3 regions of the Paenibacillus sp. JT31N17 genome follow, and region 2 is predicted to be linked to each of the others. Evidence: riboswitches for the same ligand, from Rfam matches in the RefSeq annotation. Region 2 holds a riboswitch; each other region holds the start of a gene.
What was found. Region 2 has a riboswitch for cyclic di-AMP ahead of AC0YOB_RS21700 (3D domain-containing protein). Riboswitches for the same ligand answer to the same signal wherever they lie in the genome.
Positions count from the first base shown of each region.

Region 1: it holds a riboswitch for cyclic di-AMP, as region 2 does, so the genes downstream of both, AC0YOB_RS13995 (hypothetical protein) here and AC0YOB_RS21700 (3D domain-containing protein) in region 2, are expected to answer to the same signal.
Region 3: it holds a riboswitch for cyclic di-AMP, as region 2 does, so the genes downstream of both, AC0YOB_RS30880 (hypothetical protein) here and AC0YOB_RS21700 (3D domain-containing protein) in region 2, are expected to answer to the same signal.

Region 1 covers NZ_JBWDNP010000003.1:471,878-476,060, reverse strand. The annotation lists gene AC0YOB_RS14005 (hypothetical protein) at 1-15, opposite strand, end outside; gene AC0YOB_RS14000 (sensor histidine kinase) at 353-1,654, shown strand; cyclic di-AMP (ydaO/yuaA leader) riboswitch at 1,998-2,161, shown strand; gene AC0YOB_RS13995 (hypothetical protein) at 2,277-2,741, shown strand; gene AC0YOB_RS13990 (hypothetical protein) at 2,764-3,123, shown strand; gene AC0YOB_RS13985 (hypothetical protein) at 3,301-4,183, shown strand, end outside.
Region 2 covers NZ_JBWDNP010000007.1:22,316-26,498, forward strand. The annotation lists gene AC0YOB_RS21695 (polysaccharide deacetylase family protein) at 1-789, shown strand, start outside; gene AC0YOB_RS21700 (3D domain-containing protein) at 853-1,524, opposite strand; cyclic di-AMP (ydaO/yuaA leader) riboswitch at 1,640-1,878, opposite strand; gene AC0YOB_RS21705 (PAS domain S-box protein) at 1,956-3,413, opposite strand; gene AC0YOB_RS21710 (TetR/AcrR family transcriptional regulator) at 3,544-4,167, opposite strand.
Region 3 covers NZ_JBWDNP010000015.1:65,175-69,357, forward strand. The annotation lists gene AC0YOB_RS30870 (chromate transporter) at 1-91, shown strand, start outside; gene AC0YOB_RS30875 (hypothetical protein) at 348-776, opposite strand; cyclic di-AMP (ydaO/yuaA leader) riboswitch at 784-948, opposite strand; cyclic di-AMP (ydaO/yuaA leader) riboswitch at 1,348-1,545, shown strand; cyclic di-AMP (ydaO/yuaA leader) riboswitch at 1,638-1,822, shown strand; gene AC0YOB_RS30880 (hypothetical protein) at 1,940-2,350, shown strand; gene kdpF (K(+)-transporting ATPase subunit F) at 2,471-2,548, shown strand; gene kdpA (potassium-transporting ATPase subunit KdpA) at 2,589-4,183, shown strand, end outside.

The sequences.
Region 1 (4,183 bases), on a different contig from region 2:
TTTTGTATATCTCATCGTGAAATTTTCTCCTTGTGATAAGCTTGTCACGCTTGTCATACTGTTTCGTATTCAAACACACCTACTTTAATCGCGGCATGTGTGGACATCATGTACTCTTCATTTTCCGGACTGTACAAGTCTGTCAGAGTAAACTTGCGAGTTTCATTCTACCCGTCCGCCATACTCAAGTCTGTACTCAAAAAAATGAGTATTTATTTCATCCGGAATATGTGCTGATCGGCTGATGGCTGCAGCAGGATCTATGGAATTCTAATGGGAATTTTCGGAAAATCATGCTACCATGAAGGAAAACCCGCCGCTTAGGGTGGATTGACGGGTAGGAAAATAAAATATGATCTATTCGGCCATTATTGATCTTTTACTCGCAGCCATGATTTATTTCTACGGCCGCAAACACGAAGCGACCAAATGGGCGGTATTATTTCTATTTTTCGCTGGGCTTGGCAGTTTTTCGGATGTCGCTCAGGCACCTGTATGGCACAGTCTCTTCTTCTTCATCCTCCAGGCCTGCACCCCTTACGGCTTCATCATGTTCTCGATCGTTTATTCCGAAACCGCGATTCCCCGCGTCAAAAACATACTCACCTACGCGCTTGCGCTACCGATTATCATGACGCTGCTTATTACGCCGATGAGACCCGATATCCGGATGGATTTTCTCCTCCTGCTCTTCTGGGCGGTTCCCTATTATCTGGCCGGATGTTTTCTCATTATCTACGCCTATCTGAAAGAAAAGAACCCGCTTAAAAGAAGAAACCGTCTCATAACCGTCTGTTTTGTTGTTCCTCCCGTCATTATGATTGTTGTGGTCAATCACTTCGAAAGAGCTGTGAATACGTTTGGCAGCTACCGGTATATCAGTTATTTCGTCGTCATCGCTTTTGCCGTATTTATTGTGTCTGCGATCCGGTTCGGCGTGCTTGGCGTAAGAATCAAATTTGAAAAGCAGCTTCACGATCAGACGATAAAGGGAATTGCATCGGGGGCGGCCATGCTTAACCATGCCATGAAAAATCACATCACAAACATTGATATGCTGACAGGCCGTTTGAAAGAGCATGTACAGAACCGGCTGCATGAACAGGCGGACGAGGATATTGCGGTTATTCAAGCGGAGACGAGACAGATGATGCATATGGTGAAACGCATCAAGAAACATATAGAAGATATCGAAATTGTCGAAGGACCTGCAAGCTTGTCCGACATTGTCGCCCAGGCGCTGCTATCCAACCGTTATTTGCTTGAGCATAAAAGGATTTCCGTACTGACGGACTATTCTTTGCCCTGCAATTTGATTTGCGACAAGCTCCACCTTCAGGAGGTATTCGCCAATCTGATCCGCAATGCTGTTGAAGCGGTGGAAATGGACAATGGCATGCTGGCAATAAGAATACATGAGAGCAAGAAAGACTTCCTGGTTGATTTCTCCAACAATGGCAGGGGAATTGACAAGGAGACCCGCGCGCAGCTTTTCGAGCCGTTTTTCTCCACCAAGCACCATGAGGATAATTTTGGGCTGGGTCTGACTTATTGCTACCTGATCATGCAAAAGCACGGCGGAAGCATTGATGTGTCAAGTCAGCAGGCAGGAGCTACTTTTTCCATTCATTTGCCGAAGACACGCCGGGCATAAATAAATGAAAATGAAGAATAACGATTTGATTCAATGTCATTTGGCGCGGTTAATATTGTTACATGACCCCCCATTGATATAGTTTCATTTGGTCCGCGAAAGCTGCGGGCCACTTTTTTTGTTCACTTACTGACACAATCGGCCATTCCAGTGCGCGCTCACCCGGCTCATCTTGTTGGGGAAACTGAATCCTGACGCAGATAGAAGAGCGATTATGAACAGTTTCATCGATTGATTCCGTTTCCATGTACGAAATAGGGTCAAAAACCCGCAAATACCCGCCAAAATTGAATTTTACTTTAAAGGGTGGAAGGCGTATTATTTCTCTCAACAACTTCATACTCGTATGAAAACGCTGAATTCCCGCTAGGGAAACGGGGGAACCAATTAGAAACCATTCTATGGTTTCACGGGGTTAATCCTACTATTTGCTTGGCAAATACAGGGACGGGCACTCTCAAGCCCGAATCCGGCAGCTAACCTCGTAAGCGCATTGAGAGAGAACCGCACTCAAATCCGCCCGCAGCCCATATGTGCTGCCAAGCAGCCTGGGAGTAGAGATTCTCTGCTTTTCGGGCTTTTTTTTGCCTAAATTTGTTAAAGAACAAGGAGAGCGGTCAATATGATCGTATTATCAGATTCCCTGCCCCGTCTGAATGTCCGGCTTCAGCAAAAAATTTGTTTTATGGAGATGTTTCTGTATGACAGCATAACTGTCGCGAAGGCCGTACCGCCGGGAGCTGAGGCTCGCGGAACCGGTATTATTTTGCTCAATTTGACCAGCAGTGGCATATCCGGCTGGAGCGGATGCCCCGTTCCGGATGCACAGCAGCGATTCGATATTCTTCAATGGTCATCCGAATTTTTGCAAATGAAGGGTTTGTCTGTTGGCGAATGCCTTTACCATGTCCAGACGAAATGCGGCTCATGGAGCAAGGAGAGAAGAGAGCTTGCCGAATCTGCACTGCTTGCGCTTGAATTTAAGCTTGATCATCCCATTCATCTGAACACGGGCAAAAACAAGAAATGGGACCGTGCCGAGCTGTTTGATCGATCGCAATCATACTGTTATTATGCTTTGGACTAATCAGAGAAGGGAATGAGAACGGATGCTGGAACAGCTCTATCACGAAATTGAAAAAGCTTATATGGAATGCGAAGCGGAAATTTCGGAGATTCGTCCGGAGGAGATAGAAGTCAGAATCATCCGGAAATATCTTGTCATCCTGGCCAAATACGGCCCTGCTGCGGAAGATTCGGTTCCAGTTCTGGAGGGAGCGGGAATTTCCTTTCACCCTTTGAATGATCCGGAGCTCGAACAGTTCCATTCCCGGCTGAAATTGAAATTGGCGGAGCTGACGGAATGCCCCGTTCTCTCCATTCAATCGGATATAAGCGCCCACAAAGGGGAGAAAATGGAGCTGATTCTGTTTGGCTGCGATATTGAGAGCCTGTATATTCAGGATTGATTCTTTGGAAAACCACCTTGCGTCACCAAAAAAAACTTGCCGCATCATATCCAGCGAACGCCTATGGCACAAGCTGCATACAATGTATGACTTTTTACAGGCAAGAGAGGGTGATTCCAGGTGGAATTTCAGCTTGTCCCGCTGCATTGGGTTTACCTCGCCTTTATCGTCTTCATAATGGCTCTGCTCATCAAAAGGCGGGATACGACCTTAATTTGTGTGGTTGGTATTTTGGCGCTTGGTCTGCTGGCAACAGAAAGCCTCAGCGGATCAGTCAGCGGTATTTTCAACAGCTTTATCTATGCAACAAAAGAGCTGATCGGCACGATTTTTATTATTTCCATCATCGTCGCCATGAGCCGAATCTTGATTAAAACCGGCGTCAATGAGGTAATGGTAGCTCCACTTACGCGGTTCTTAAGGACGCCCGCTCTCGCCTATTGGGGCATCGGTTTGATTATGATGATTACGTCCTGGTTTTTCTGGCCTTCTCCCGGCGTTGCGCTTATCGGCGCTGTTCTGCTGCCGGTTGCCGTAAGAGTGGGGCTGCCGGCGCTCGGCGCGGCCATGGCCATGAACCTGTTCGGGCACGGGATTGCGCTTTCCGGAGATTATATTATTCAAGGCGCTCCGAAGCTGACTGCAGATGCAGCCGGGCTGCCGGTCTCGGAAGTAATGGAGGCGAGCATTCCCCTTGTAATCGTCATGGGTCTCGTCACAACGGTAACGGCATTCTGGATGATGCGGCGGGATATGAAGAAGGGAACGTGGAGAGACGGCCTTGTATCAGGGACAATCAGCGGGCACACGGCGAACCAGAGCGAAGGGCGCATCACCCTGCCTCACAAACAAAAGCAGCTGCTTGCCGTGCTGATTCCCGTGCTTTTCGCTATCGACGTGGCAGCCATGTTCATTCTGAATCTGCAGGGCGGGGACGCCACGGCGCTTGTAGGCGGCACTGCCGTGTTGATCCTGATCGGGGTCACGATGCTTGCTCACCGGAACCGGGGTCTGGAGGAAACCACAGCTTATTTGATCGAAGGTTTCCAATTCGGCTTCA
Region 2 (4,183 bases):
ATTCAACTTCAGAACGAGCCCGGCAGCCTGCCGCTTAGCATACCCGGCGTCAGTGAGCCTTCTTTCCAGAGCAGAGAGACAGGCCAGCAGAAGAAAAAGAAAATTTCGCGCCGTGACGCCACATCCTGGGTAGATCTGCAGCAGCGTTATCCCGGGACCTTCGTTATCGGCGGCCCGCGCAAGGAGAGGAAGGTTGCGCTTACCTTTGACGATGTGCCTGATCCCCGCTACACGTCCAAGGTGCTTGATATATTAGCCCGCCATAAAGTCAGGGCGACTTTTTTTGTAGTCGGATCGCGCGCCGCTTCTTATCCGTCCATAGTCAGGCGCATTGGCAGGGAAGGACATGTAATCGGCAACCATTCCTATAACCATGCGGTATTCTCGCGTATTTCCCTGTTTGCCTTCCAGCAGCAGATCCGCAATACGGACGCCATATTGCGTCCGCTCGCCGGTTATAGTCCCAGATTAATCAGACCGCCCTATGGGGAAGTACTGCCCGGGCAAATTGAATGGATGAAGCAAAACGGTTATATTGCCGTCAACTGGGATGTCGACTCTGTTGACTGGCGGGGCATCGACAGCAGTACGATATTGTTTAACATCAAGAAAACCCTGCAGCCCGGCTCTATTATTCTTCAGCATGCAGGCGGAGGCATCGGCCAGGATTTATCGGGAACATTAGAGGCGCTGCCCAAACTGATCAAGCTGCTCCGCAGCAAAGGCTATCAAATGGTTACGCTCCCCGAGCTGCTTGGAGAGCCGGCTGCACGAAGCGTAAAGCCCTGAAACCACCAAGCGGCGCCCCTGCAAGGGGGCGCCGCTCATTTATGATCGATTATATTTGAAGTATTATGATTTGCCCAGAACAAAAACCTTTACATATTGAAACCCGAACTCCTGGGCTTTTGCCTGCGATTGCGGTACAAAGATATCAATGCGATCCCCTTTGATCCCGCTCCCCATATCTGTCGCTACGGCCATCATGCCGCCAACAGGCAAACCGTCATGGTCATAACCGGTGATATACACCTTGCTTCCCATCGGAATACGGTTGGGATCAACTGCGATCGTACCCAGCTTGAGCGGGTTGCCGTAATAGTCAACCGGGCCCCAGCCGTTCTCGGATGCATCAGCTGTATAGGCGCTTGCTTTGGCTTGTACAACATCGGTATAGTTGTAGGCAAGTCCGTTGACTGTCACGGTATTTTTCGGCAGCGCTTTGGCCGTGGATTCCATTTTAATCGCCTTGACCGCCGCGGGCTTCGGAGCTGCTGCCGTTTTTTTCGCTGCCGATCCCGGCACTGTAATGGACAAGCCCGCATAGATGTTGGACGGGTCCACGCCTGGATTCGCTTTCACCAGCTGATCAAGCTGCACGCCGAATTGCTTGGACAACGTCCAGAAGGTATCATTGTCTTTTGCCTTGTATACCGCTGCAGCGTTTGCCGCCCCTGCATGGGCAAGAATTGCCAATCCAAGCACAGCTGCTGCCGCGCCTTTTTTCCATTTTGCATTTACCAAAACAAATGTCCTCCTTTTTATTTACGGGTTTATCGGCATGTTCTGATACAGAACTGTCTCCAAACTCCGTCATCGCTCAAACAAAGGCAGCCTCTCTCCCGATTGGTTAAGTATGCCTGTTTGTGCATGCGGCCTGCGAGGTTAGTTGTCGGATTCGGATTGAGGAGTTCAACCCTACGCCAAAGCGGATATGCCCGCTCCAAAGCGATTCACCCCCAGCGGATTTTCACCCTGCCAATTCGACTGGCTCGGATAATATTCCGCGAGGCAGGAAACAGATTATGGCTTGCTGAAAGCATCTGTTTGCTGCCTCATAAAGATCCCCCGTACGATAAGTTTCGGCTCGCGTTAAAGGATACCATAATTCTATCCCCCAAATACACTGGTAAATAGGTCCAGCCGCGAACAATAACTGGCTGAACGCCATTCATTTATCCCTCTGTCTCCCATTCAAAGGCAGGCAGCTCAACTGTGACGGTTGTGCCGCTGCTTTCCTCGCTTTCAAATTTCAGCGTGCCGCGGTGGGCTTCAATAATGCGCAAGCAAATCATGAGTCCAAGCCCCGTGCCGGAGCTTTTGGTCGAGTAGAAGGGGCTGCCTAGACGCTCAAGCTTATCCTTGGGGATTCCCACCCCTTGGTCTTGAATGCGGACAGTAAGCATACCCGCGTCCCCCTCCTTCAGGGTAATGGATAAATCTCCTCCGCTTGGCATCGCCTCTATGGCATTTTTCATCAAATTGATAAATACCTGCTTGAGCTGATTCTCATCGCAATATACCGTCGGCATCTTCGCGGCAAAATCCTTTTTCATCTCGACATTGTTCATAATCGCCTGGGTTTCCAGCAGCGTAATCACATTCTCCAATATGAAGACCAGATTATGATGGCTGAACTGCTTGACCTGGGGCTTGGCCAACGCCATAAATTCCTGCACGATCGTATTGATCCGGTCCAGCTCCGCAAGCATAATATTGAAATATTCATGATGGTCGCTTACCTTTGTTTTTAGAAACTGCGTAAAACCCTTTAAGGAGGTTAAAGGGTTTCGGATTTCGTGAGCGATTCCCGCCGCCATCTGACCTGCTACCGACAGCTTCTCTGACCGGATAATCGCTTCTTCCTCTCTTTTGCGCTCCGTCAAATCACGAAACACGCTTTGCACAACAAAGGGGCGTCCCTGAAAATTATGAATCCGGATGCCTGAAACCTCGACATCGATGATCCTTCCATCAAGGCTGACGATTTTGGATTTCATAAAGTCCAAAGGCTCATCCGAGGCCAGCAGCAAGCTCATGCGTTCGCTCGTCATTTGCCGGTAATCGGCGTAAATCAAATCCATATAGGTAACGGTAAATAATTCCTCAACCCTGGTGGCGCCAAAGAGGAGAAGGCCGGCATTATTCGTATATAAAATCGTTTCACCGTCATGAACGACGATGGGTTCAGGCAAATATTTGATCAGGCGCTGATACCTGAGTTCATGCTCACGCAAAATTTCATCCGCTTTAATCGTACTGGTGACATCCGTCAGCGTTCCAACTAGCGCGGGACGGCCATCATACTCGATCAATATACCCTTGGCCTCATAGTAGAACAGACTTCCGTCCTTCCTGAGCCCTCTGAGCCAGTTGCGGGTCCCCCTGCTTTCCCCTCTCAACCGACGGCTGATTTTGTCTTTGAAAAATGCCCGGTCTTCCTCGAAGACCAGTTCCTTGGGCTGCATACCGATAATTTCCTCACGGGAGTATCCGAACATCTCCGCCAGACACGGATTTACATACGAAATTTGATCTTCATGAAAAAGAAAGACGCCTATTCGCGACTGATCAACCAATTGATGCAGATGAGTGGAAATAAATGACTCGTATTGAGATTGTTGATCCTTCATAAAGCTCATCCCCCGACAGGTTCAAAAGAAGTATCCTTATCAATTCGCTAACATTTTATCATTTCCCTCCATGTCAAAGGACTTATTTACAAAGGCGTTTTAATGCCGATCTCTTGTTTTTTTATCGATATTAGGCCTTCATACCTGCCACCAATGTTCTTATTCCTTGATTGTAAATGGGGAGCGTCCTCTCCAAAAGCGAATCGATGGACTCCAGACTGCCGTTATAGGTGTGGACGAATCCCTGCATGTAATAAAATAAAATGCGCGCATGATTGAGCGCAGCTTCAGCGTCGGAAGCAGAACCCTCTTCATCCACCACATTGTCCAGCGCCTGAATCAGATGGCCGAATATACGGTTGCGGATCTGATTCACTTCGAGCTCGGGCTCCGGCTCATCCACCCTGCCGCTTCCCGATGTGATCAGAACATTGAAGAAGCTGCCATTGCTCAGGCAAAACACAGCATATTCCTGGCAGGCGCCAATCAATTTGTCCAGCGGGACTGCGTCCGCGTCTCCCAGCCTCTCCAGCATCCGGCCTTCCATCTCCGCAAGCGGCGGGATAGCGATCTGCTGCAGCAGATCCTCTTTATTCTTGAAATACAAATAGATCGCGGTATGCGAGCAGCCTGCCTCCTTGGCTATCTCGCGCATCGTTACCGACGGATAGCCTTTCTCTGCAAATAGCCGTGCAGCGGAATGACGGATAGCCTGCTTCATTTCCTCAGTCAGCATTTTTCGTCTTGTCGTCATGACTTTGACACCCCTT
Region 3 (4,183 bases), on a different contig from region 2:
CGCCGGATGCTTATACCTCCTGCTGAAATACAAACTCCATCCCATTATGGTCATCATGGCTGCCGGAGCCGCCGGGATTATATTGTTCTAATTCAATTAAAGTATCGCTGCTGCTTGTTAGGGCGGACGATGCTTTTTTTTGATTTTATCCGCACGGGAGTTATTAATACGATTTATTATGCTGCTGTACGCCATAATTATGTGTTTTTGTACACGTTATTCTGGATGGCTTGATCGACAAGCAGCACGATCCACACCTCCGGATCTGACTTTAGAGCATACAAAATAAGCCCGAAGAGCACAGAAACTCTCCGGGCTTCCCTACAATATAAAAAGAGGTTTGAATGCTAGAACAAACTAATATAAGAAGATGCACGGTCAAACAATACGGTTTTTATCGCTGACTGATTATGACCGGGATTGCTTTTCAACTGCTCCAGAGCTGAGGAGACCAGTACACTTTGAATGGTATCTTCATGATAATGCTGCAGTAACCAACCGAGATTATGAGGCTCCCTGGAATCCAGAATGTCCCGGAAACGGTTGGACCATGTAATCCAGTCCGCGGGCTTTTGCCAATTTTCCAGCACCATATCGCTCCATGCTTGTCCGGCGTTTGTGGTCAGAAACAGGATGACCTGATAACGGGTCATTTTGTTTTCATTGAGGGCCACAATAAACAGCTCCATCCTTTTGACTTGAACAATCTGCAGGCGGAGTTCCGGTTCAGGCAGCGGGTCAGCTTTGGGCAGTGGGTCAACGGTTTGAACAGACATCTTTAAATTCTCTCCCTTTTTTCGCTTACGAGGTTAGCTGTCGGATTCGGACGAGAGAGCCGCCCTGCCAGAGCCGTTAGGCATCCGGATTCACCCCTTGAACGCCAGAAGTCCCAGACGCTCACATGGTTCCCCCGCTGCTTCCTTTGGAAGCACTCAGCGAATAAATGATAGCCGTAATCAGGCTTGCCATTTATCATATTCCGTTCCTTTTCTTCTGTAAAACGATCCGCAGCCTGATAAACACTTCATAACGCCATATTTTTCATTTAAAGTGAAAATAAGCGGCTAAAACCAGTCATTTTGCGCAATTACTCGTTCCCTCTTCATGTTGCTAATACGCTGCTCCATTCTTCATATATGCTCCCGAAGGGCCTGGTTTCATTTTAAGCGGAGATAAAGAAAAACAGCGAAATACCGCGATATACAGAGCATAAAGAAGCATTGATCCTCTGAAAGCGCTTGAAAATATGTCCAGCGGCGTTATTTGTGCCCATAGCTGTTCTGGACATGCTTTACACGCCGTACGGCTGGGAGTATGATTCATATCGTGCTCAACAGCATATATCCATTTTTTTGATCGCTGAGTTTCCGCCTTCGGGTGGAAAGCGGGGGAACCATAGAAGCGTTGTTGGTATCCGATGTGAGAGTCGGATCGTACAGCGCAGGGGTGAATCGTTGCAGGAGTGTCATGAAACTCATGCAATGTAGGGCGACTCTCACCGCCCGAATCCGACAGCTAACCTCGTAAGCGCAGGTGGAGAGAGGAATGGTGAACGAAGTGATCGATTAAATTCGACCGCAGAGCGTCACGTGCCTCTGCGGTTTTTTGTTGTATAGATTTTTGTATAAATCTTGAATTTGTTTCATTCGCTGAATATTGCGCAGCAGCTGCAGTAACGGGGGAACCAACGACCGTCCTTGTCCATCGGGACGAAAGCGACGGTCACGGGGTGAATCATCCGGCATTCCAAAATGCCGGGCGTAGGGCTACTCTCATGCCCGAATCCGACAGCTAACCTCGTAAGCGTACCGGGAGAGGCAACACTTATCGCGAGCGATCAGGACGTTTGTCATGGTCAAAGAAGCCGCAGGTAAAGGTTACTCTTTTCCTAAGGCTTCTTTTTTGTTGCCTTCTTCCCTTGAATTTGGAGGAGAAACGTATGGAACAACGGCCCATATTGGTGGCTGCATCGACTGAGGCAGGGAGAAAATTCGTACGGCTGCTGCTCTACAAACAGCAGCCTGTGGTTGCCCTCACGAATAATAGGAGGGAAGAAAAGCTGCTGCGGGAAATGGGCGTTAATGAAATTATACGTGTGAACACGACCCGCAGCAAAGCGGGAGCGGCTCCCCTATTTTCGATCGGACGCGTTTATATTTTTGAGTCGAGCCTGCCGCTCAGCTGTCAGTATCTGCAGCTCATGGCCAACTGGTCCTGCCAGGAGATTACCGTTATTACGACGGTATGGCATCCCGAGGTTATTTATAAAAAGCTCGGCGCTGCCTATATTGTGCGCACGCAATCCGGAGATGTCGGGTTCTTGCTCAGCCGCCTGAATGATCAACCATAAAGGGAGTGCTGTTATGTTGGATGTATGGATGATTTTGACTTTGATCGCCTCTTTCCTTGTTATCGCCGGATTCTTGGTCTGGTGCGACAAATCGATCGATGAGACGGAGGGAGAACGCTTATGACGCTGGTTTTGATTTTTACAGGCGCGCTGCTGATCTACCTGGTGTATGCCCTGCTTCATCCGGAGAAATTTTAAATGAGCTTGAGAGTCGATTAAGCCCCAAGGAGGAACGGCTATGGACATATTGCAAATTATTATTGTGATCGGCGTTCTGATGCTGATCGCCAAACCGCTCGGGAATTATTTGTATCATGTATTCTCGAATGAACCTAACCGCACAGACAAGGTGTTCGGTCCGGTGGAGAAAGTGATTTATATGATCATGGGGCTGAAGAACAGGGCAGGGATGAGCTGGAAGAAGTACGCCATCAGCTTCGTTACCATCAACTTCATATTCGTAGCCATCAGCTATGTGCTGCTGCGGGTGCAAAGCGGGCTGCCGCTAAATCCGAACGGAATCGGCGATATGGAGCCCACGCTCATCCTGAATACGATAATCAGCTTCATGACCAATACGAACCTGCAGCATTACAGCGGTGAAAGCGGCCTGTCGTATTTCACGCAAATGGCGGTCATCATGATGATGATGTTCACGTCGGCGGCGACCGGCTTCTCGGTTGCAGTCGCATTCGTGAGGGGAATCACAAGCAAAGGCAAAACGGTAGGCAACTTCTTCGAGGACTTCGTCAAAGCGCACACGCGGGTCTTTTTCCCGCTGGCGATTATCGTCACCCTGGTGCTGGTCGGCCTGCAGGTGCCGCAGACGCTTGATCCCACCTTGTCCGTAACGACTCTGGAAGGCGCGACGCAGCAGATCGCAATCGGACCTGTAGCTTCATTGGAATCGATCAAGCATCTGGGCACCAACGGAGGCGGGTTCTTCGGCGTCAACTCGGCGCATCCGTTCGAGAACCCGAGACCACTTACGAATGTCATCGAGATTTTGTCGATGTGGGTGCTGGCTGCGGCGCTGCCTTTCATGTACGGCAGGTTCGCAAAAAGCCGCAAGCAGGGCTGGGTTATTTTCTCGGCCATGATGATCCTGTTCCTTGTATTCCTCTCTGTCGTCTATTCGGCTGAGAAAAGCGGGAACCCTGTCATGAACGGGCTTGGCATTGATGCTTCGCAGGGCAGCATGGAAGGTAAAGAAGTACGCTTCGGGATTGCCCAGTCGTCCCTGTTCACAGCGGTTACGACGGCGGCGACAACGGGATCGGTCAATAACATGCACGATACGCTCACGCCGATAGGCGGTCTTGTACCGCTTGCAGAGATGATGCTTAACGTCGTATTCGGCGGTAAAGGCGTAGGGCTGGTCAATATGCTGATGTATGCCATTCTTGCCGTATTCATCTGCGGTCTGATGGTCGGGCGAACGCCCGAGTTTCTCGGCAGGAAGATTGAACCGCGGGAGATGAAGCTGATCGCGATCGCTATTCTGGCGCATCCGTTTATCATTCTTGCACCGACGGCCATTGCCTTCCTGACCGATCTGGGAAAAGGGGCCATTACGAATCCTGGCTTCCACGGCATCTCGCAGGTGCTGTATGAATACACCTCGTCCGCGGCTAACAACGGCTCCGGATTTGAGGGACTCGCCGATAATACGCCGTTCTGGAATATTACCACGGGCCTTGTCATGTTCTTCGGAAGGTATATTTCGATGATTGCGCTGCTGGCCGTTGCCGGGTCGCTGACCCGCAAGCAATGGGTGCCGGAGACGATCGGTACGTTCCGTACGGACAATGCGCTGTTCACATTCTTATTGAT